Linked DNA regions of Zymomonas mobilis subsp. pomaceae ATCC 29192. Each later gene encodes a partner of the first gene's protein in a complex. Links are inferred from orthologs where the notes say so. Each region holds a gene or a part of one and is shown on either strand. Other genes may lie near its edges.

Region 1 (7,844 bases):
CCATAATGAGATGAAAAGGTTTTTTCTCTTTTTCAACATGATCTTGAAAAAAGGCCGCTGTAGAAGGGGCTGCCGCTGGATTATGGCAACCGTCTATCCATAATTCCGCCCCGACAGGCAATGTTCTTACTAAATGGCCGTGAGATAAATGTTGAAGACGTGCTGGCCATGATGCCCAACCCATCGCCGCTTTATAGGCTGATTCCGGTAATATGATTGCTTTTTGATGGCGTAACATAGCCACGGCTAGCGCCGCATTATCATTTTGATGGCTACCATTGAGACGAGGTAAAGGAAGATGAATCATTCCGGCTTCGTCCCGATAATGGAGCTCATTTTGATAAACAGCCCATTCCCAAGCGCCCCCACGCGGCAACCAAATTGCTTTTTTCCCCTCAGCGATATGTTTAACGCGATTGGCAATGTTGGGGGCATAATTCTGCGTCAGAAGCGGCACTTTTTCTTTGGCGATACCGGCTTTTTCTTCGGCAATATCTTCCGGGCTATTCCCTAAAAAAAACTGATGATCCACACCTAGCTGCGCAATGCTGCAAGCAACGGGATTTAAGATGACGTTAGTCGCGTCTAATTTTCCGCCTAGACCTACTTCTATAATGCAGGCATCTGCTGATTTGCGTGAAAAAGCCAAAAAAGCGGCTGCCGTCGTTACCTCGAAGAAACTGGCGCCGACATCTTCTCCAACGTCCAATACTTCTTTTAAAACGGCGGCTAACGTTTCATCGTCAATCAGTTTGTCTGCTATTCGAATACGTTCGTTAAAGCGAACGAGGTGAGGGCTGGTATAAACATGAACGGATAGACCTGCGGCTTGCATAGCAGCTCTTAAGAAAGCGCAGGTTGATCCTTTACCATTTGTTCCCGCCACATGAAAAATGGGCGGTAGATGGCGTTCAGGATGATCAAGTCGCTTAAGCAATTCGCTAATGCGACTTAATCCTAAAACATCGCTACCAGGTGATAACTGTGCTAATCTGTCCAATTGAGATTGGACGGCAGGGTGATCGGAACGAGCGTGATCAGCCATATCTGTATCCCGAAAGAAAATGCTATGTCAGGCCGGTTCACTGACAGGAAGCAGATAATCCATAAGCGAAATCAAACGATTACGCAGTTCTGACCGGGGTACGACCATATCGATCATACCATGCTCTAGTAAATATTCAGCGCGCTGAAAACCATCTGGAAGCTTTTCCCGAATAGTTGATTCAATCACCCTTTGACCGGCAAAACCGATCAAAGCCCCCGGTTCTGCAATCTGAATATCTCCCAACATAGCATAAGATGCGGTAACACCGCCCGTGGTAGGATCGGTCAAAACGACAATATAAGGGAGACCCGCTTCCTTTAATTCAGCAATAGCCGCTGTCGTTCTTGGCATCTGCATTAAGGATAAAATCCCTTCCTGCATACGCGCTCCACCCGCTGCCGTAAAAATAATATAGGGTGATTGATGTCGGATCGCCGCTCTTATACCGGCAACAAAAGCACTTCCAACGGCCAGTCCCATAGATCCCCCCATAAAGGAAAAATCTTGCACCCCGATGATGGTTTGTCGTCCTCCAAATAACCCTTGGGCATTAAGAAGGGCATCATTTTCGCCTGATTTTGTACGGGCAGCTTTCAAACGATCCGCATAACGCTTGGTATCCCGAAATTTTAACGGGTCTTCTGCAACAACGGGCGGTGGCAAGACGCTGTAATCACCCTCGTCAAAAAGAAAATCAAAACGTGCACGGCTACCGATACGGCCATGATAGCCACATTTCGGGCAGACTGATAAATTCTCTTCATACTCTTTGTTGAAGATCATCGTCTTACAGCCCGGACAACGATGCCAAAGGTTATCCGGGGTTTCCCGTTTTACAATAAAGGTTATTTTGTTTCGGACTTTTTCAAGCCATGTCATGCTACTTTCTCCTTGCGCGCATGACAGACAGCCGTACTAAGCATTTGTGCTAGCTGGGCTAAGGCAGGGGCTGGGTCTTGGTTTTGACGAACAGCGTCTTCAATCTTGTTGACAAAAGCAGACCCAACGACAACCGCATCGGCTTTTTGAGCAACCGCTGCCGCTTGTTCAGCCGTTCTGATACCAAAACCAACTGCCACGGGTAAATCTGTTACTGCCTTGATGCGGTCCATAGCAGAAGTTATGCTCGCTTCTGTTGCTTGCTGTAAGCCTGTGACACCAGCGACGGAAACATAGTATAAAAAGCCCGTAGCACCATGGAGAATAGTTTTTAGCCTTTTTTCATCGCTGGTGGGGGTTGCCAGCCGGATCATATCTAATCCATATTTCCGAATATCGATCCCTAATGTTGCATCTTCTTCGGGGGGGATGTCGACGCAAATAACCCCGTCTATGCCTGATTTTTTAGCCCGACTTGAGAAGTCATCACTTCCCTTAAAAGTCATTGTATTGGCATAGCCCATTAAAATCAGAGGCGTATTAGGATGCCGCTTTCTAAAATCGGCCGCAATAGCAAAAATATCATCATGACTGGTTTTGGCCGCTAAAGCCCGCAGATTAGCCTTTTGGATAGCGGGGCCATCGGCCATCGGATCGGAAAAAGGCATCCCTAATTCGATAATGTCGACCCCATTTTCCACCAATTTATCCAGCAAATCAGGGGTTTTATCAGGGGTAGGGTCGCCCGCTGTAATAAAAGCAATCAAAGCAGCACGATTGTCTTTTTTGGCTTTTGCAAAAACGTCTGTAATCCGGCTCATAATGTAACCCCTAAATGGCGGGCCACTGTGAAAATATCTTTATCACCTCGTCCCGAAAGATTAACAATAATAATCTTGTCTTTATCCATCGTCGGCGCAATTTTTGCCGCCGCTGCCAAAGCGTGAGAAGATTCCAATGCTGGAATAATCCCTTCTAATCGGCAAAGAGTTTGAAACGCTTCAATTGCTTCATCATCGGTAATAGTTTCGTATTTTACACGCTTTATATCTTTCAACCAGCTGTGTTCAGGGCCTATTCCGGGGTAATCGAGCCCTGCTGAAATGGAGTGTGCATCTTTGATCTGCCCGTTTTCATCATATAACAAATAAGTGCGATTCCCATGGACAATTCCCGGCGCTCCACCGTTTAAACTGGCAGCGTGACGGCCTGTTTCAAGACCTTCACCGGCGGCTTCTACCCCAACCATGGCAACATTCGTATCGTCAAGGAAAGGGTGAAAAAGACCGATTGCATTGGAACCGCCGCCCACAGCGGCAATCAATAAATCGGGTAAGCGCTTTTCTGCTTTTTGGATTTGTTCCCGCGCTTCACGGCCAATCACCGACTGAAAGTCGCGCACTAATTCTGGATAGGGATGGGGGCCCGCTGCTGTCCCCAAAATATAGAAAGTATCGTCAATATGGGCGACCCAATCTCTCAACGCTTCATTCATGGCGTCTTTTAACGTACGTGCACCCGCTTTGACTGGCCGAACCTCTGCCCCTAGCAATTTCATTCGGAAAACATTCGGTTGCTGCCGTTCTGTATCCAGTTCTCCCATAAAGACAGTGCAAGAAAGACCAAAGCGAGCGGCAACCGTTGCTGTTGCCACGCCATGTTGACCGGCACCCGTTTCAGCAATGACGCGGGTTTTACCCATTCTTTTGGCAAGAAGAATCTGACCGATGCAATTATTAATTTTATGGGCGCCGGTGTGATTTAAGTCTTCGCGTTTCAGATAAACCTTAGCCCCACCCCATGCTTCTGTCAGACGTGCTGCAAAATAAAGGGGGCTGGGACGCCCAACGTAATGTTCTAAAAGATCATCCCGTTCAGCAATAAAGGCGGGGTCCTTGATGGCACGCCGATATTCCTGATCTAATTCTAAAATCAGAGGCATCAGGGTTTCGGGGACATAGCGTCCTCCGAATTGGCCAAAATGGCCGTTTGTATCGGGTTGCGCCCGCAAAGAGTTTGGAAGAACAGAAGTTGTGTGTTTCATAATAGACGAACCGCTTGAAGGAATTGGGCAATCTTGTCCATATCCTTGATACCGGGTGCCGTTTCGACACCCGAAGAAACATCGACCAGTTCAGCACCGGTGATAGCGACAGCCTGAGCAATATTATCGGCATCAAGACCGCCTGATAAAGCCCATGCCATGGGATGGTTATAGTCTTTGAGTAAACGCCAGTCGAAGCGCTTGCCCATTCCACCGGGTAATGCGCCATCGGTACGCGCATCGTAAAGTACGCGATCGACCAGACCACGATAATGCAGTGTCTGGTCGAGATCCTGACTGCGGGTGATAGGAAGCGCTTTCCATATTTTTACCTTAGGAAATGTTCGGCGGATAAAAGCGACCCGTTCGGGTGTTTCATGACCATGAAGCTGAAAGCCTGTTAAACCAGCATGGACTACTCTTTCGAGTAAATTATCATCAGGATCTACTAAAACGCCTATTTTATCAATATGATCGGGAATCCGATTGATAAGCATAGAAGCCATTTCCGGTTGCACAGCACGCGGACTTTTTTCAAAAAAAACAAAACCGATGTGGCTTGCGCCGTTTTTGACCGCAGCCAGCAGAGTTTCCGGTGTGGATATGCCACATATCTTGGTGCGAACCGACATAAAACAGCTTCCTACGTTCCGACTTGATTATCGGCTAACGTTATTCAAATAACCAGAGAGATAAGAGGTCTCTAAACGATCTTATCCATCCGGTCACAATTTTTTTAAGGATGCTCTTTATTTATGGCGTAATTGTTTCGCAATGGCTGATGCGACTTCAAGGGGTGCCTCTGCTTGTGTAATCGGGCGACCAATAACAAGAACAGAAGCTCCGCGTGCTAAGGCCTCAGAAGGGGTGCAAACTCGTTTTTGATCCCCTACGACCGTATCGATAGGTCGCACTCCGGGAACAACAAAAAAGCCATCACGCCATTCTTTATAGACTTCTTCTACTTCGGCACCGGAACAAACAATACCATCAAGGCCTGCTCTGCGGGCTAAATTAGCCAGTTTAGCGACTTGAGAAGAAGGCGTTCCTGTCATACCGATAGCACCCAGATCGCTTTGATCAAGGCTAGTAAGAATAGTAACACCGACTATTTTTGTGCCTTTATCGGCGGCCTGTTTTGCCGCCCGCATCATGGCTTCGCCCCCTGCCGCATGTACGGTCATAATTGCCGGTGCACAGCTTGAGGCTTGGAAAAATGCTTTTACGGCTGAGGCTACTGTATTCGGAATATCATGGAATTTTAAATCAAGAAAAATGGGCAGCCCTTTATCGGCGATAGCCTCTACCCCATAGCGACCATGGGCCATGAAAAATTCAAGCCCCAGCTTGATACCCCCTACATAAGGCTGAAGCGTGGAAGCTAATTTTTCAGCCTGTTTGAGATTAGGGGTATCAAGCGCAACGTAAACGGGATTCAGTAAATCAGCATGGGACACAGTAAATTATAACTCTATTGGCCGGGACGCGGGGTGCCATCTTCACCTAACGGCGGCGTCACTAACGGCGGGTTTTCTGGCTGCATATCTTCAATCTGACGATTAAGCTTGTCAATCCTTCGCCGCCAATTCCAGCGAGATGCACTATGATAAAGTAGGGCGGGCATCAGGCCAATTAAAAAGACAATGAGTAATAAAAGAACGACATTAATATCAGCTTCCCATCCCGGCCACATCTGAAGTTTAACGGAAACATTATAATTGCTAGCACAAAAAGTAAGGAAAATGGCGAACAAAACCGCCGCGAACATTGTACGTAAGAATTGCATACCGAACATCCTCTCTTATTGTTTTTCATCAAGCAAGGTCAAAATAGCACGATTACTTGTCATGTTCGCTTTATGTTCGTATGAAAAACCATGGCTCGACAACAGAAACGATATATCTGTCAATCTTGTGGCGCAGTTGCCACGAAATGGCAGGGGCAATGCGTCGATTGTGGTGCATGGAACAGCTTGGTTGAAGAAAAAATTGCGCCAAAAACGCCTTTTTCAACCCGCCACAACCTCCGAAGTGGTGGTAACCTTGTCATGCTTGGCAATCTTGATACAGATCAGCCCCTTCCTGACCGAATGGTAACAGAAATTGCCGAATTTGACAGGGTCTTAGGAGGAGGCTTTGTTGCAGGATCTGCTACCTTGATTGGTGGTGATCCGGGGATTGGTAAATCAACCCTGTTATTACAAGCTGCTGTTCGTTTGGCTCTAGCCAATAAAAAGGTGGTTTATATATCCGGTGAAGAGGCAGTCGATCAAATACGACTGCGTGCAAAGCGTTTAGGTTTTGGACAAGCCCCTGTTCAATTAGCCGCCGCGTCTTCAGTGCGTGATATTCTGGCGACCTTAGAACAACTACCTGCCATTGATTTCCTGATAATCGATTCTATTCAGACCATGTATTCGGATATGATCGAAGGGGCTCCGGGAACCGTCAGTCAAGTTCGGGCGTCCTCTCAAGAATTGATTCGTTTTGCAAAAGAAGCGGGCGTAGCTTTAATTCTGGTTGGTCATGTCACGAAAGATGGTGCCATTGCAGGCCCCCGTGTCTTGGAACATATGGTGGATACGGTTTTAAGTTTTGAAGGTGAACGTAGTCACCAATACCGAATTTTGCGGACGACTAAAAACCGTTTTGGTGGCACTGAAGAAATTGGCGTTTTTTCAATGGCCGAGGAAGGCCTTTCTGAAGTCACCAACCCCAGCAGTTTGTTTTTAACCTCAAGAGATGAAAATATGAGCGGGGCGATCGTCTTTCCAGCTATGGAAGGGATTCGTCCAGTTCTGGTTGAGATGCAGGCATTGACGGTGCGGCTTTCCAGTGGAGCCACCCCAAGACGTGCCGTCGTCGGATGGGATTCGGGACGTCTGGCGATGATTTTGGCCGTTTTAGAAGCCCGTTGTGGCCTTAATTTTTCGTCCGCTGAAGTTTATTTGAATGTCGCTGGCGGCTATCGGGTGACTGACCCTGCGGCTGATCTTGCGGTGGCCGTGGCATTGATTTCTGCCTTGGCGGAACGCCCTGTTTCTTCTGATACCGTAGCTTTTGGTGAAATAGCTCTATCCGGGGAAATTCGTCCTGTTGCGCACAGCCGGCTTCGATTGCGAGAGGCGGCCAAATTAGGTTTTTCTAAGGCTATGGCGCCTAAAATTGGTGAAACAGTTGACAATATCGCTGTTTCTTCTTTTTCTACGCTTGGTGCGTGTGTCGATCATTTACTAGGACGTTAATGGCCAATTTTCATCCAGTTGATTTAATGGTTATGGCTTTATTAGTTATAACTGCTTTTATGGGATTTTGGCGTGGTTTTATCGGCGCTGCTTTATCCCTTTTTTCATGGATAGCGGCTATTATCGCTGTCAGAATGGGGCATATCGCCGTTGCAAGCCAACTTCACCGCTGGCTTGGTGTCGGTATTTTCGGTTCTAGTCTGATAGCCTTTGTTTTACTGTTTGTCGTTGTTTATTTTCTAGGACAATGGTTATCTGATAATATCGGGGCTAAAGTTCGACGTTCTTTTCTCGCCTTTCCTGATCGAGTTTTGGGGGGTGGGTTTGGATTGATAAAAGGCGCTATTATTGCCGAATGTCTTTTTCTAATGGTTATACTGGCAAACTCTACCTTTTCTAAAAATTATAAACATCGCCCGCCTTTATGGTTAGCGTCAGCTGTTAGCTATCCATGGTTAAAAAGCGGCAGTTCCGCTATTTTGGATTATACCGGTTTTCCTGATCCGCTTTGGCTGGGCAGTCAGATTAGACAATCAGGGCAGGAAGAAAAGAATGATGGTTGGCCTTCGGATAAAGTGATTGCCTCTCAAAAGCGATTAATGAGAACACATCTTGAAGACTTATTTTTC
Region 2 (2,984 bases), 140 kb from region 1 along the record:
CGGTGAAGCGGCCTTGGGGACAATTTCGGGTTTTGGCGCAAAAAGCTACCTTCTTGCGCTGGACGCCGCCGCCAAGCTCTGACATGGCAGAGTCAGTATAACTGTCCGGTTATCGTAGGCTATGTCGAATAGTTTAAAAATACCGGACAGATGGAATAATTTGATGAGCGTAAGAATGACAGAAAAACACAAAGAAGCCATGCAGGTCGATCCCGAACTGGTTAATCAACTCGCAAAATTACTCGACGAGACCAACCTAACCGAAATCGAAGTACAAGATGGTGACCGCCGTATTCGTGTCGTTCGTAACGCTACGGTCTATGCCGCCCCCACAACTATGGCCGTACCAACTGCGGCTATGCCCGCTCCCGCTGCCCCGCCCGCAGCTCCAGCCGGAGTGCCCCTTGCCGATCATCCGGGTACCGTGCATTCACCCATGGTAGGCACTGTCTATCTTGCACCTGAACCCGAAGCCTCTAATTTTATTCACGTGGGCGACAAGGTTGAAAAGGGAGCAACTTTGCTGATTGTTGAAGCCATGAAAGTTATGAATCCGATTGTTGCCCCCAAAAGTGGGGTCGTAACTTCAATTATGGTAGAAAATGCTCAGCCGGTCGAATTTGATCAGCCGCTGGTAGTAATAGAGTAACTCTGTGGCCATCAAAAAAATCCTTATCGCCAATCGTGGCGAAATCGCTCTTCGTATTCATCGCGCTTGCCATGAAATGGGCATCAGCACCGTTGCTGTCCATTCAACAGCCGATGACGAAGCCATGCATGTTCGTCTGGCAGATGAGACGGTCTGTATCGGGCCAGCACCTGCTGGTGAAAGCTATCTTAATATCCCCAATATTATTGCTGCCGCTGAAATTTCTGGCGCAGATGCGATTCATCCGGGATATGGCTTTTTATCTGAAAATGCGCGCTTTGCTGAAATTGTTGAAAGTCATGAATTAATCTGGATTGGGCCCAAGCCCGAGCATATTCGAATCATGGGCGATAAAGTCGAAGCAAAGCGGACAGCGGGTAGATTGGGTTTGCCCTTGGTGCCCGGATCAGATGGTCCTATTCATAATTTTGCTGAGGCAAAGGCAACCGCTGATGAAATCGGTTACCCGGTTCTCATTAAAGCGGCATCCGGCGGCGGTGGTCGGGGTATGAAGGTCGTCCCTTCGGAAGATCAACTTGAAGTGCTAATGGCACAAGCCAAATCAGAATCCAAAGCGGCTTTTGGCGATGATACCATTTATATGGAAAAGTATCTCAGTGCGCCCCGCCATATTGAATTCCAGATTTTCGGGGATGGAGAAGGTAAAGCCATTCACTTAGGGGAGCGTGATTGCTCCTTACAGCGTCGCCATCAAAAAGTTTTGGAGGAAGCGCCTTCCCCTGTTATTTCCGCAGAACAGCGGGCTGAAATGGGCGCAATTGTCTCCAAGGCGATGTCTGATATGGCTTATCGCGGGGCGGGTACCATTGAATTTCTTTACGAAAATGGCCAGTTCTACTTTATTGAAATGAATACCCGTTTACAAGTTGAACACCCCGTAACAGAAGCCGTTACCGGTCTCGATTTAGTGCGTGAACAAATCCGTATCGCAGAGGGTAAGGGTTTATCACGCACCCAAGATCAGATTGTATTATCAGGACATGCGATTGAATGTCGGATCAATGCTGAAGACCCTGATAATTTTACCCCGTCACCGGGTACCGTCAAAAATTATCATGTTCCTGGTGGATTTGAAGTTCGGATTGATAGCGGCCTTTACAATGGTTATACCATTCCACCCTATTATGACAGTATGATTGCTAAGCTGATCGTTCACGGGGAAACCCGTAGCGAAGCTATCAGTCGTCTTTCACGCTCTTTAGAAGAATTCATTATTGATGGTATCAAAACGACGATACCTCTTCAGCGTTCGCTTTTAGAGAAGCAAGCCTTTGTTGATGGTGACTATACCATTAAATCGCTTGAACAATGGCTAGAAGAAAAAAGTCTGAAAAAATTCTAATATTTATCCTTAGCATTCTAAAATTAATTATATGAAAAAGAGCCGTAGAAGTACGGCTCTTTTTTTGTAATATTTGGCCTAAGAAAAATTAAGACTGAGGGGGTAATAAAGGCTGTTCTGCCCCATAAGCAATAAACCCGGGATTTAGATAACCGGGCTTTCCATAGAGTAAAGCTTCACCGTCAACAGTTACAACATTGCCACCAGCGGCCAAAAGAATGGCATGTCCGGCAGCCGTATCCCATTCATGGGTTGGCGATAAACGGGGATAGATGTCGGCTTTTCCTTCTGCCAACCAGCAAAATTTCAATGAAGATCCCGCCTTTATTCTTTCTCCAACCGGTAAGCTATCCAAATAAGCCTCTGTCGCCGGATTATTATGAGAAAAAGAGGTCATAACATCTAGCTTCTCACTAGGTTGACGGGTCGTAATAGCCGTGTGATTTAAAAATTCTTGATTAGGTTCAACTTTTGCGGTCCATGCAGATTTTGCCAAGACATCGCCTCCATATATCTGGCCGGTAGCAGGCGCATAAATAACCCCCAAAATCGGCATACCCTTTTTGATGAGGGCAATATTAACCGTGAATTCATCCCGTTTATTAATAAACTCTTTGGTTCCATCGATGGGATCAACTAAAAAGAAGCTGTCTGTGTTGTACCCTTTTTTTGTTGCAGCATATTGTTCTTCCGCGATGACAGCGACACCCGGCTGCAGCTTCTTCAATCCTTCTAAAATGATAGCTTCGGCTTCCCGATCTGCACGGGTGACGGGACTGTCGTCTTCCTTAGTCATGACAGTGAAGTCACCATGATAAATTTCTAGAGCTTTTTCACCGGCCTGTAAGGCGATTTGAACTAATCCTTCCAATAAAGCGGCCTGAGGTGAAAGTGATGGTATAAGCATAAATATCTCCTTGAGGCTGAAGGCTTTTCGGAAGAAAATCCTTCTTTCCTATCTAAAGTTTCTCT
Region 3 (9,196 bases), 150 kb from region 1 along the record:
AGAGGTATCGTCGTTTTGATACCATCAATAATGAATTCTTCTAAAGAGCGTGAAAGACGACTGATAGCTTCGCTACGGGTTTCCCCGTGAACGATCAGCTTAGCAATCATACTGTCATAATAGGGTGGAATGGTATAACCATTGTAAAGGCCGCTATCAATCCGAACTTCAAATCCACCAGGAACATGATAATTTTTGACGGTACCCGGTGACGGGGTAAAATTATCAGGGTCTTCAGCATTGATCCGACATTCAATCGCATGTCCTGATAATACAATCTGATCTTGGGTGCGTGATAAACCCTTACCCTCTGCGATACGGATTTGTTCACGCACTAAATCGAGACCGGTAACGGCTTCTGTTACGGGGTGTTCAACTTGTAAACGGGTATTCATTTCAATAAAGTAGAACTGGCCATTTTCGTAAAGAAATTCAATGGTACCCGCCCCGCGATAAGCCATATCAGACATCGCCTTGGAGACAATTGCGCCCATTTCAGCCCGCTGTTCTGCGGAAATAACAGGGGAAGGCGCTTCCTCCAAAACTTTTTGATGGCGACGCTGTAAGGAGCAATCACGCTCCCCTAAGTGAATGGCTTTACCTTCTCCATCCCCGAAAATCTGGAATTCAATATGGCGGGGCGCACTGAGATACTTTTCCATATAAATGGTATCATCGCCAAAAGCCGCTTTGGATTCTGATTTGGCTTGTGCCATTAGCACTTCAAGTTGATCTTCCGAAGGGACGACCTTCATACCCCGACCACCGCCGCCGGATGCCGCTTTAATGAGAACCGGGTAACCGATTTCATCAGCGGTTGCCTTTGCCTCAGCAAAATTATGAATAGGACCATCTGATCCGGGCACCAAGGGCAAACCCAATCTACCCGCTGTCCGCTTTGCTTCGACTTTATCGCCCATGATTCGAATATGCTCGGGCTTGGGCCCAATCCAGATTAATTCATGACTTTCAACAATTTCAGCAAAGCGCGCATTTTCAGATAAAAAGCCATATCCCGGATGAATCGCATCTGCGCCAGAAATTTCAGCGGCAGCAATAATATTGGGGATATTAAGATAGCTTTCACCAGCAGGTGCTGGCCCGATACAGACCGTCTCATCTGCCAGACGAACATGCATGGCTTCGTCATCGGCTGTTGAATGGACAGCAACGGTGCTGATGCCCATTTCATGGCAAGCGCGATGAATACGAAGAGCGATTTCGCCACGATTGGCGATAAGGATTTTTTTGATGGCCACAGAGTTACTCTATTACTACCAGCGGCTGATCAAATTCGACCGGCTGAGCATTTTCTACCATAATTGAAGTTACGACCCCACTTTTGGGGGCAACAATCGGATTCATAACTTTCATGGCTTCAACAATCAGCAAAGTTGCTCCCTTTTCAACCTTGTCGCCCACGTGAATAAAATTAGAGGCTTCGGGTTCAGGTGCAAGATAGACAGTGCCTACCATGGGTGAATGCACGGTACCCGGATGATCGGCAAGGGGCACTCCGGCTGGAGCTGCGGGCGGGGCAGCGGGAGCGGGCATAGCCGCAGTTGGTACGGCCATAGTTGTGGGGGCGGCATAGACCGTAGCGTTACGAACGACACGAATACGGCGGTCACCATCTTGTACTTCGATTTCGGTTAGGTTGGTCTCGTCGAGTAATTTTGCGAGTTGATTAACCAGTTCGGGATCGACCTGCATGGCTTCTTTGTGTTTTTCTGTCATTCTTACGCTCATCAAATTATTCCATCTGTCCGGTATTTTTAAACTATTCGACATAGCCTACGATAACCGGACAGTTATACTGACTCTGCCATGTCAGAGCTTGGCGGCGGCGTCCAGCGCAAGAAGGTAGCTTTTTGCGCCAAAACCCGAAATTGTCCCCAAGGCCGCTTCACCGACATAACTTTTATGACGGAAAAACTCACGAGCATGGGGATTCGACAAGTGAACTTCAATCACCGGTACCGAGATTGCTCTGATTGCATCATAAATCGCAACAGATGTATGGGTATACGCTGCTGCATTCAAGATAACGGCTTTTGCCTTTACAGCTTGTGCTTCCTGTAGCCAATCAATTAAATGGCCTTCATGGTTAGATTGTCGGATATCAACCGCAACATTCAGTTCTAAAGCGCGATCTTCAAGGCTATCCGCAATGTCATCAAGCGTTTCATGACCGTAAATGTCAGGCTCTCTTAAACCCAAAAGGTTCAGATTAGGCCCATTAAGAATAAATATTGTCGGCTTTTCTGCCATAATGTTACTTCCGGTTGCGAGTAAGGGTAAAGGCTCTTTATAGGACAGAAAACATTTCTCAGGCAAAGGCAGCTTTTCATGAGTGATAGTGTCATCAATATCAAGCTTAATGGTGAACCCCATCAGGTTAGAGCCGGAACAACAATTGCCGGTCTTGCGAAAGAAATTGGTTTAAACCCTGCTAAAGTAGCCGTTGAGCGCAATCTTGAAATTGTGCCACGTTCTGAACTTGGCAATGTGACAATTGAAGCGGGCGATCAACTGGAAATCGTTCATTTTGTTGGTGGAGGTAATAAATAATGTCTCACAAAGATAGTTGGTCAGTTGCAGGTCGAACCTTCAATTCACGGCTTATTGTTGGTACGGGTAAGTATAAAGACTATGCCCAAAATGCTGCTGCTTTAGTCGCCTCGGGTGCTGAAATTGTAACGGTTGCTGTGCGTCGTGTTAATTTAACCGATACTTCTGCACCTATGTTGACAGATTATATTGATCCGAAGAAATACTGTTTTTTACCCAATACAGCGGGTTGTTTTACAGCCGATGAAGCTTTGAGAACTTTACGGCTAGCAAGAGAAGCGGGTGGCTGGACATTAGTCAAATTAGAGGTTTTAGGTGAAGCTCGGACGCTTTATCCTGATATGATCGAAACACTTAAAGCCACTGAACAGCTTGTCAAAGAAGGCTTTCAGCCAATGGTTTATTGTAGTGACGATCCCATCATGGCTAAAAGATTAGAAGATGCCGGGGCTGTAGCTATCATGCCGCTAGGGGCCCCCATTGGGTCAGGATTGGGCTTACAAAATCAGGTTATGATTCGTCTTATTGTCGAAGGGGCTAATGTGCCTGTGTTGGTTGATGCAGGCGTTGGTACCGCCTCGGATGCCGCTGTTGCGATGGAATTGGGTTGTGAAGGGGTGTTGATGAATACCGCTATCGCAGAAGCTAAGGACCCCGTCATGATGGCACAGGCCATGAAAGCTTCGGTAGAAGCAGGTCGTTTGGCCTATCGGGCGGGCCGTATGGGACGCCGATTGTATGCCGATCCATCAAGCCCGTTGGCAGGTCTAATTTGATTTTTTACCTTATATCTTTCAGCAATTAGTTATCGATGATGGTAAAAGGCAGGCGAAAGCCTGCCTTTTACTATTTAAACCTCAAAAACGGGGATAAGATGCTCGCCCCGCGGTGGTTCTGCAAAATATTGGTTGGCCAAAGCGCGCCATTTAGGCAGGGCATCTGATTTCCGAAAACCTTCCACATGTGCCTCTATCGAAGCCCAGCGTATAATTAAACAAAAACGACCTTTATGTTCATGCGAGCGCGTCAATTCTAAGCCTTCGCAACCAGGAGAATTTAAAAATAAAGGTTTGGCTTTCTCAACAGCCGCAATAAATTCACTATCTGTATCTTCCTTAATAGAAATTTGTAAAAATTCGTAAATCATAAATAATCTCCGTAATCGGTTGAGAATGAAGGTTAATGTTAAGAATGAAGGTTAAAATTTTAATCAATATGAACAGAAATTCATAAAGTTTCCTGCAAATTGTAAAAAGCATTGCTAAAAAAATAAATTCAATATTTCAGGAACCTTCTCATCAATCTCTTCGTTATTAATACTATAAAATGTCTCACGTATTTTATTCTAAGGATTATCTACTTTTTGGGTAGATTAACCTAGAATTCAGGTAATTAATTGAGGAGGTCGAAATGTCTGGGACTTATGATAAATTAAAAGGCTCTGCACAACAAACCCTTGGTAAAGGTAAAGAGAAAGTCGGAAAAGCTTTCGATGATCCTGAACTACAGAGCAAAGGTATCATGGATCAGGCTCAAGGGGCTGCTAGCAAAGCGCTGGGTGCGGCCAAAGAAGCCTTAAGCGATGGTATTGACAAAGTTAAAGACACTTTCGAAGATCTTAAAGAAAGTGCAAAAGATAAATATGAGGATTTAAAAGACTCGGCACAGGAACATAAATCTGAAGCTAAGTCAAAAAGTAAAAAAGTTATGCGAGACATTAAATCATAGTTTTTTTTAAATTCCCTCTCCTTATTATAGCGCGTCTATTCTAAAGATAGACGCGTTTTTTTTTGCTATAATGACCCAAAAATATTAAAATTTTTCAATATTTTTATTGTTGAATTTTATAAAAAATATATAAATTAAGCTAATTTTTTACCGCGCCAATTTTTTCCTTTCTTAAAGATAGGGCCTTTTGCTTGCTAAAATCCTTATTTTTGTTCATGTCATTCTGAAGCGGTTGGGGATCAAGCCTTCCCGACCACAGCGCTATTTTATAGGAGCGCTTTTCTAACAGGCTTTTAATCTGATTCAGGTTTCATGACTTCTAACGCACGCCCAGATCGACGCACATTCGCTATTATTTCTCATCCTGATGCCGGTAAAACGACGCTGACGGAGAAACTATTATATTTTGGAGGCGCTATTCATCTAGCGGGTGAAGTGAAAGCCCGCGGTGATAATCGTCGCGCCCGTTCTGACTGGATGAAAATTGAGCAGCAACGCGGTATTTCAGTAACGTCTTCTGTCATGACCTTTGAATATCAAGGTTTGACTTTTAACCTGTTGGATACACCAGGACATGAAGATTTTTCGGAAGATACCTATCGTACTCTAACCGCTGTTGATTCGGCTATTATGGTTATTGATGCGGCAAGAGGTATTGAAGCCCAGACCCGTAAACTTTTTGAAGTTTGTCGCCTTCGCTCTGTACCGATTATTACTTTTATTAATAAAGTAGATCGGGAAGGGCGACCTGTTTTCGAGCTTCTTGATGAAATTGCTGATCAATTAGCCCTTGATATAAGCCCCATGCTTTGGCCAGTCGGTATGGGCGGGTTATTTGAAGGGCTTTATGACATTGAAAATAAAAAGCTTTTAAGACCTTCAACAGAAGACAACCACGCTTATACCGGTGATGAGACAGCTGTTACGGGTTTAGATGATCCAAAACTGGCGTCTTTAATTTCCGATAATGCCTTGAACCGGCTTCGGGAAGAAGTGGAATTGGCTGAAATCGGTTATGCGCCTTTTGATGAAAAAGCGTATCAATCCGGTGATTTGACACCTGTTTATTTTGGCTCGGCTCTAAAAGATTTTGGTGTCGAACAGTTGATTTCAGCTATTGCGCGCCATGCCCCCGGGCCTCGGGTGCAACCCGCACAACCAGACCCTATTGATCCCGACGATCCCACAGTCAATGGCTTTATCTTTAAAGTTCAGGCTAATATGAATCCTGCCCATCGTGATCGGGTCGCTTTTATGCGTTTATGTTCAGGTCGTTTTCGCCGGGGCATGAAACTTAATCAGATAGGTACCGGCAAGGCAATTTCTATTCATAGTCCGATTTTATTTTTCGCACAAAATCGCGAAGTAGCCGATGAAGCTTTTCCGGGTGATATTATCGGTATACCTAATCATGGTACTTTACGGGTAGGGGACACCCTAAGCGAAAATAATAGCGATCTCAATTTTACAGGGTTACCCGACTTTGCACCGGAAATTTTACGACGTGTTATTTTGTCGGATCCCACCAAATCAAAGCAGCTAAGAAAAGCGCTGGATGATATGGCAGAGGAAGGCATTATTCGCGTTTTCCATCCCGTTATCGGTGCGCAATGGATTATTGGGGTTGTTGGTCAGCTACAATTAGAGGTTCTGATATCACGGTTAGAGGCAGAATATCGGGTTGCTGCCACATTAGAACAATCGCCTTGGCAGACAGCGCGTTGGTTGGCTTCTGACGATTCTAAACTGTTAGCTAGTTTTATTGCCACGCATCAATCCGCTATTGCAGAAGATCGAGACAAAGCGCCCGTATTTATGGCTAAAGATGAATGGGAACTCAATTACGTTTCTGGTCGCAATCCTGATATTCGTTTTGTGGCTACCAAAGAAAGACGATAGATATAATTAAAAATAAATTAATAAGAAAATATAATATAGTATTAATTTTTATAAAGAAATAAATTTATATTATTAAATGAATGATTAATTATCAAACGAATAAAAAATATACATTATGTTACTTTTTTAGCGAAAGGCTATTTGCTACTGATTTTTGGTATCAGCATTATATTTTATAGAGGTGATTTATTTCTTTCTCTTTCAAAAAATCACTTTCTTATTTATCATGGGGCTTGCTGGGTGCATTCTGCATGAGTAGTGGCGCTGTCTATGCGGAGACGGGTGATCTTCTGCAAGACGGCGATCCATTAGGGCCTATCTGTACGGATCGTCCCACAAAATCTTCCGCTGCCTGTACCGTTCCCAAAGGTCATTGGCAGATAGAATCAGATGTTACTAATTATAGTGAATCAAGGGTAGGTAACCTTAATACTCAAACCCTTTATGCCACTAATCCGACCCTGAAATATGGTATCAACAGCTATATGGATTTTCAGGTCAACTGGATTCCCTATACGCAGGTCTGGACACAGGATCGCATTAGCAAAGAAAAACACAGTTATGGCGGTTCCGGCGATGTAATTATGCGTTGGAAAACCCGATATTATGAAGATGATAGGGTAAGCCTTGCGATTATACCTTATGTTAAAGCGCCAGCTGCTGGCCATAATATTGGCAATCGCCATTGGGAAGGGGGCATGGTGGCGGCGGCTAACATCAAGTTACCTGCTGGATTCCTGTTAACCTTGGCCCCTGAACTCGATATTGTCCTTAACAACGATAATAAGGGTATGCATGCGGCGATGCAAAATGTCTTTAACCTGACCCATGCGATTACCCCAAGGTTGAATATTATCGCTGAACTATGGTCTGCGACTAACTTTGATCCAACGGGTAAAACCACGCAATATTCCGCTGATAGTGCTTTAGTTTATGCGTTAACTGATACGGTGCAACTTGATATTGGTGCTAATGTTGGTCTTAATAGTGCAACACCAGCGGAACAGATATATTTAGGCATTAGTAAAAGATTTTAGATAAATTTTTTATAAGATAAAATTATTGCGGATAACCATCGATTGTGCATTTTTCCATAAATAACGGATACAGTACAACCGACCTTTTTTCTAATAATATTTGAGAAAATTTTCTTTTTAATTCCATAGCTTTACTAATATTAAAAATACGTAATTTTATTGTTAGAGGGCCTATATGAATATCGATCGCCCCCCATTACCGCCTTTCTTAACAGAGAAGGCTGCGGCTACCAAAGTCAGGTTAGCGGAAGATGCGTGGAATAGCCGTAATCCTGAAAAGATAGTTCTAAGCTATACATCGGATAGCTATTGGCGCAACAGAAACGAATTTATCCAAGGGCGTGATGCCATCAAACTATTCCTGAAAAGAAAATGGGAAAAAGAATTAGAATACCGGCTTATCAAGGAATTATGGAGCTTTTCCGGCGATCGCCTTGCAGTTCGCTTTGCCTATGAATGGCATAATAGCGAAATACAATGGTTTCGTTCCTATGGAAATGAGAATTGGGAATTTGATGCGGCAGGGCTTATGCAGCGCCGTTTAGCGAGTATTAACGATGTCGCGATAAAAGAAAATGATCGACTGTTTTTCTGGCCGATAGGCCGCCGCCCTGATGACCATCCGTCCCTTACTGCGCTCGGTTTATAAAGGGGGTTCGATATTTGAGGTGATGAGGTGATTATATAGCCCAATATAGGAATATAGAGCAGGCTTGAAAAGCGGCATTCGGGATATAAGAGCAATAGGAATATTAGTTATATCTATGCACAATATTCTGACAACGGAAATAATATTAGAACATTGATTCATGTAATCAGTAATTTTTACAGCCCCAATTATATTGGCGAGACTGCGATAAGAATTGCAAAGCCCGTTTTACGTAAGCAGGCATAAAAAATGTATATATTAAGATGAGATGTTGGCGGAGAGGGTGGGATTCGAACCCACGGTACGCTTCCGCGCACGACGGTTTTCAAGACCGTTGCCTTAAACCACTCGGCCACCTCTCCCGCATAGAAATGCGATCGTCACCAATTACTCGGTGAGGAGTGCGCTCTTAGCAGCATACGCTTTTTAAGGGAAGTATTTTTTGCAATAAATATACAGATCAGGGCTTTCTCCTGTTAGTGCGTTTTCTTTATAAGCGCATAGCTTATAGGAGAGGGAAAATTTGCCCGTTACAGGAATTTTATAAAAAGCATAGGATATGTCAAAGCAATATTGACGCTTATTGCCCTTTTCCTTCATAGACTTATTTTTATTTGTTTATTATTTTTGAGTATTTTCTTCTCCGATAGGAGCGCGCTCAGAAATAACAACTAGGCTTAGACAATTATATGATGCGATTATTTCAGTCTGGGAAAAAAAGCTTCTTCTGTGTAGCCGCAAAATTTTTTGTCTTATCCCTTAGTTTAGAAGCGTTAAATGTCAGTATACCGGTATGGGCGGCGGTCAATCATTCTACTTTGCCTTATTGGGCTTCTATCAGTGCCAGTGAAGCCTTTATGAGAAGCGGGCCGGGGGCTAATTATCCGGCTATTTGGCATTATCAACGGCCTGATTTACCGGTTAAGGTGATTGCCCGTCATGAGAATTGGCGAAAAGTCGAAGATGTTGATGGCGCAACGGGTTGGATTGCCGCCGCGCTGCTGTCCGATAGACGTACAGCCATTCTAAATGGTCAAGGCGTTCAGAATTTATACGCTCTTCCGTCTGCAAACTCTCAGGTTGTTTGGCGCGCGGAAGCGGGTGTCATAGGACGCATTTCAAAATGCCAAGATAACTGGTGTCTATTCAATATTCACGGACAAACCGGATACATCCATATCCGCAACTTATGGGGTGTTAATCCGCAAGAGAGCCTCAACTGACAGTGAAAGTTATGTTTAACATTAAACAATATTTGTCCTGTTAAAAAAACTTACCCAGCCTTGATATCGCCTTTAAAGCAAGAATTTGC

The links.
Region 2: the proteins of accD (region 1) and accC are in contact, whole or in part, in a solved structure (PDB 8UXZ), measured with the Escherichia coli proteins. The link is inferred for Zymomonas mobilis subsp. pomaceae ATCC 29192 from one-to-one orthologs.
Region 3: the proteins of accD (region 1) and accB are in contact, whole or in part, in a solved structure (PDB 8UXZ), measured with the Escherichia coli proteins. The link is inferred for Zymomonas mobilis subsp. pomaceae ATCC 29192 from one-to-one orthologs.

The regions. Positions count from the first base shown.
Region 1 is NC_015709.1:722,929-730,772, reverse strand. What follows is about bases 1-2,999. They hold accD (acetyl-CoA carboxylase, carboxyltransferase subunit beta), read right to left. Parts: upstream 1,928-2,999; coding sequence 1,073-1,927; downstream 1-1,072. Other genes in these bases: trpB (tryptophan synthase subunit beta), read right to left, coding at 2,745-2,999; trpA (tryptophan synthase subunit alpha), read right to left, coding at 1,924-2,748; ZYMOP_RS03270 (bifunctional folylpolyglutamate synthase/dihydrofolate synthase), read right to left, coding at 1-1,045. Also shown: more of trpB, read right to left, coding at 3,000-3,971; ZYMOP_RS03250 (phosphoribosylanthranilate isomerase), read right to left, coding at 3,968-4,603; pyrF (orotidine-5'-phosphate decarboxylase), read right to left, coding at 4,721-5,428; ZYMOP_RS03240 (lipopolysaccharide assembly protein LapA domain-containing protein), read right to left, coding at 5,443-5,757; DNA repair protein RadA, read left to right, coding at 5,848-7,215; ZYMOP_RS03230 (CvpA family protein), read left to right, coding at 7,215-7,844.
Region 2 is NC_015709.1:583,169-586,152, forward strand. Bases 1-2,832 are described here. They hold accC (acetyl-CoA carboxylase biotin carboxylase subunit), read left to right. Parts: upstream 1-653; coding sequence 654-2,012; downstream 2,013-2,832. Other genes in these bases: aroQ (type II 3-dehydroquinate dehydratase), read left to right, coding at 1-82; accB (acetyl-CoA carboxylase biotin carboxyl carrier protein), read left to right, coding at 176-649; cysQ (3'(2'),5'-bisphosphate nucleotidase CysQ), read right to left, coding at 2,101-2,832. In the rest of the region: more of cysQ, read right to left, coding at 2,833-2,919. UniProt on the Escherichia coli protein: This protein is a component of the acetyl coenzyme A carboxylase complex; first, biotin carboxylase catalyzes the carboxylation of the carrier protein and then the transcarboxylase transfers the carboxyl group to form malonyl-CoA.
Region 3 is NC_015709.1:575,885-585,080, reverse strand. Bases 1-2,754 are described here. They hold accB (acetyl-CoA carboxylase biotin carboxyl carrier protein), read right to left. Parts: upstream 1,738-2,754; coding sequence 1,264-1,737; downstream 1-1,263. Other genes in these bases: aroQ (type II 3-dehydroquinate dehydratase), read right to left, coding at 1,831-2,271; accC (acetyl-CoA carboxylase biotin carboxylase subunit), read right to left, coding at 1-1,259. In the rest of the region: ZYMOP_RS02585 (antibiotic biosynthesis monooxygenase family protein), read right to left, coding at 3,422-3,718; ZYMOP_RS09195 (CsbD family protein), read left to right, coding at 3,982-4,299; ZYMOP_RS02575 (peptide chain release factor 3), read left to right, coding at 4,612-6,198; ZYMOP_RS02570 (transporter), read left to right, coding at 6,450-7,235; ZYMOP_RS02565 (nuclear transport factor 2 family protein), read left to right, coding at 7,411-7,884; ZYMOP_RS02555 (SH3 domain-containing protein), read left to right, coding at 8,574-9,107. UniProt on the Escherichia coli protein: This protein is a component of the acetyl coenzyme A carboxylase complex; first, biotin carboxylase catalyzes the carboxylation of the carrier protein and then the transcarboxylase transfers the carboxyl group to form malonyl-CoA.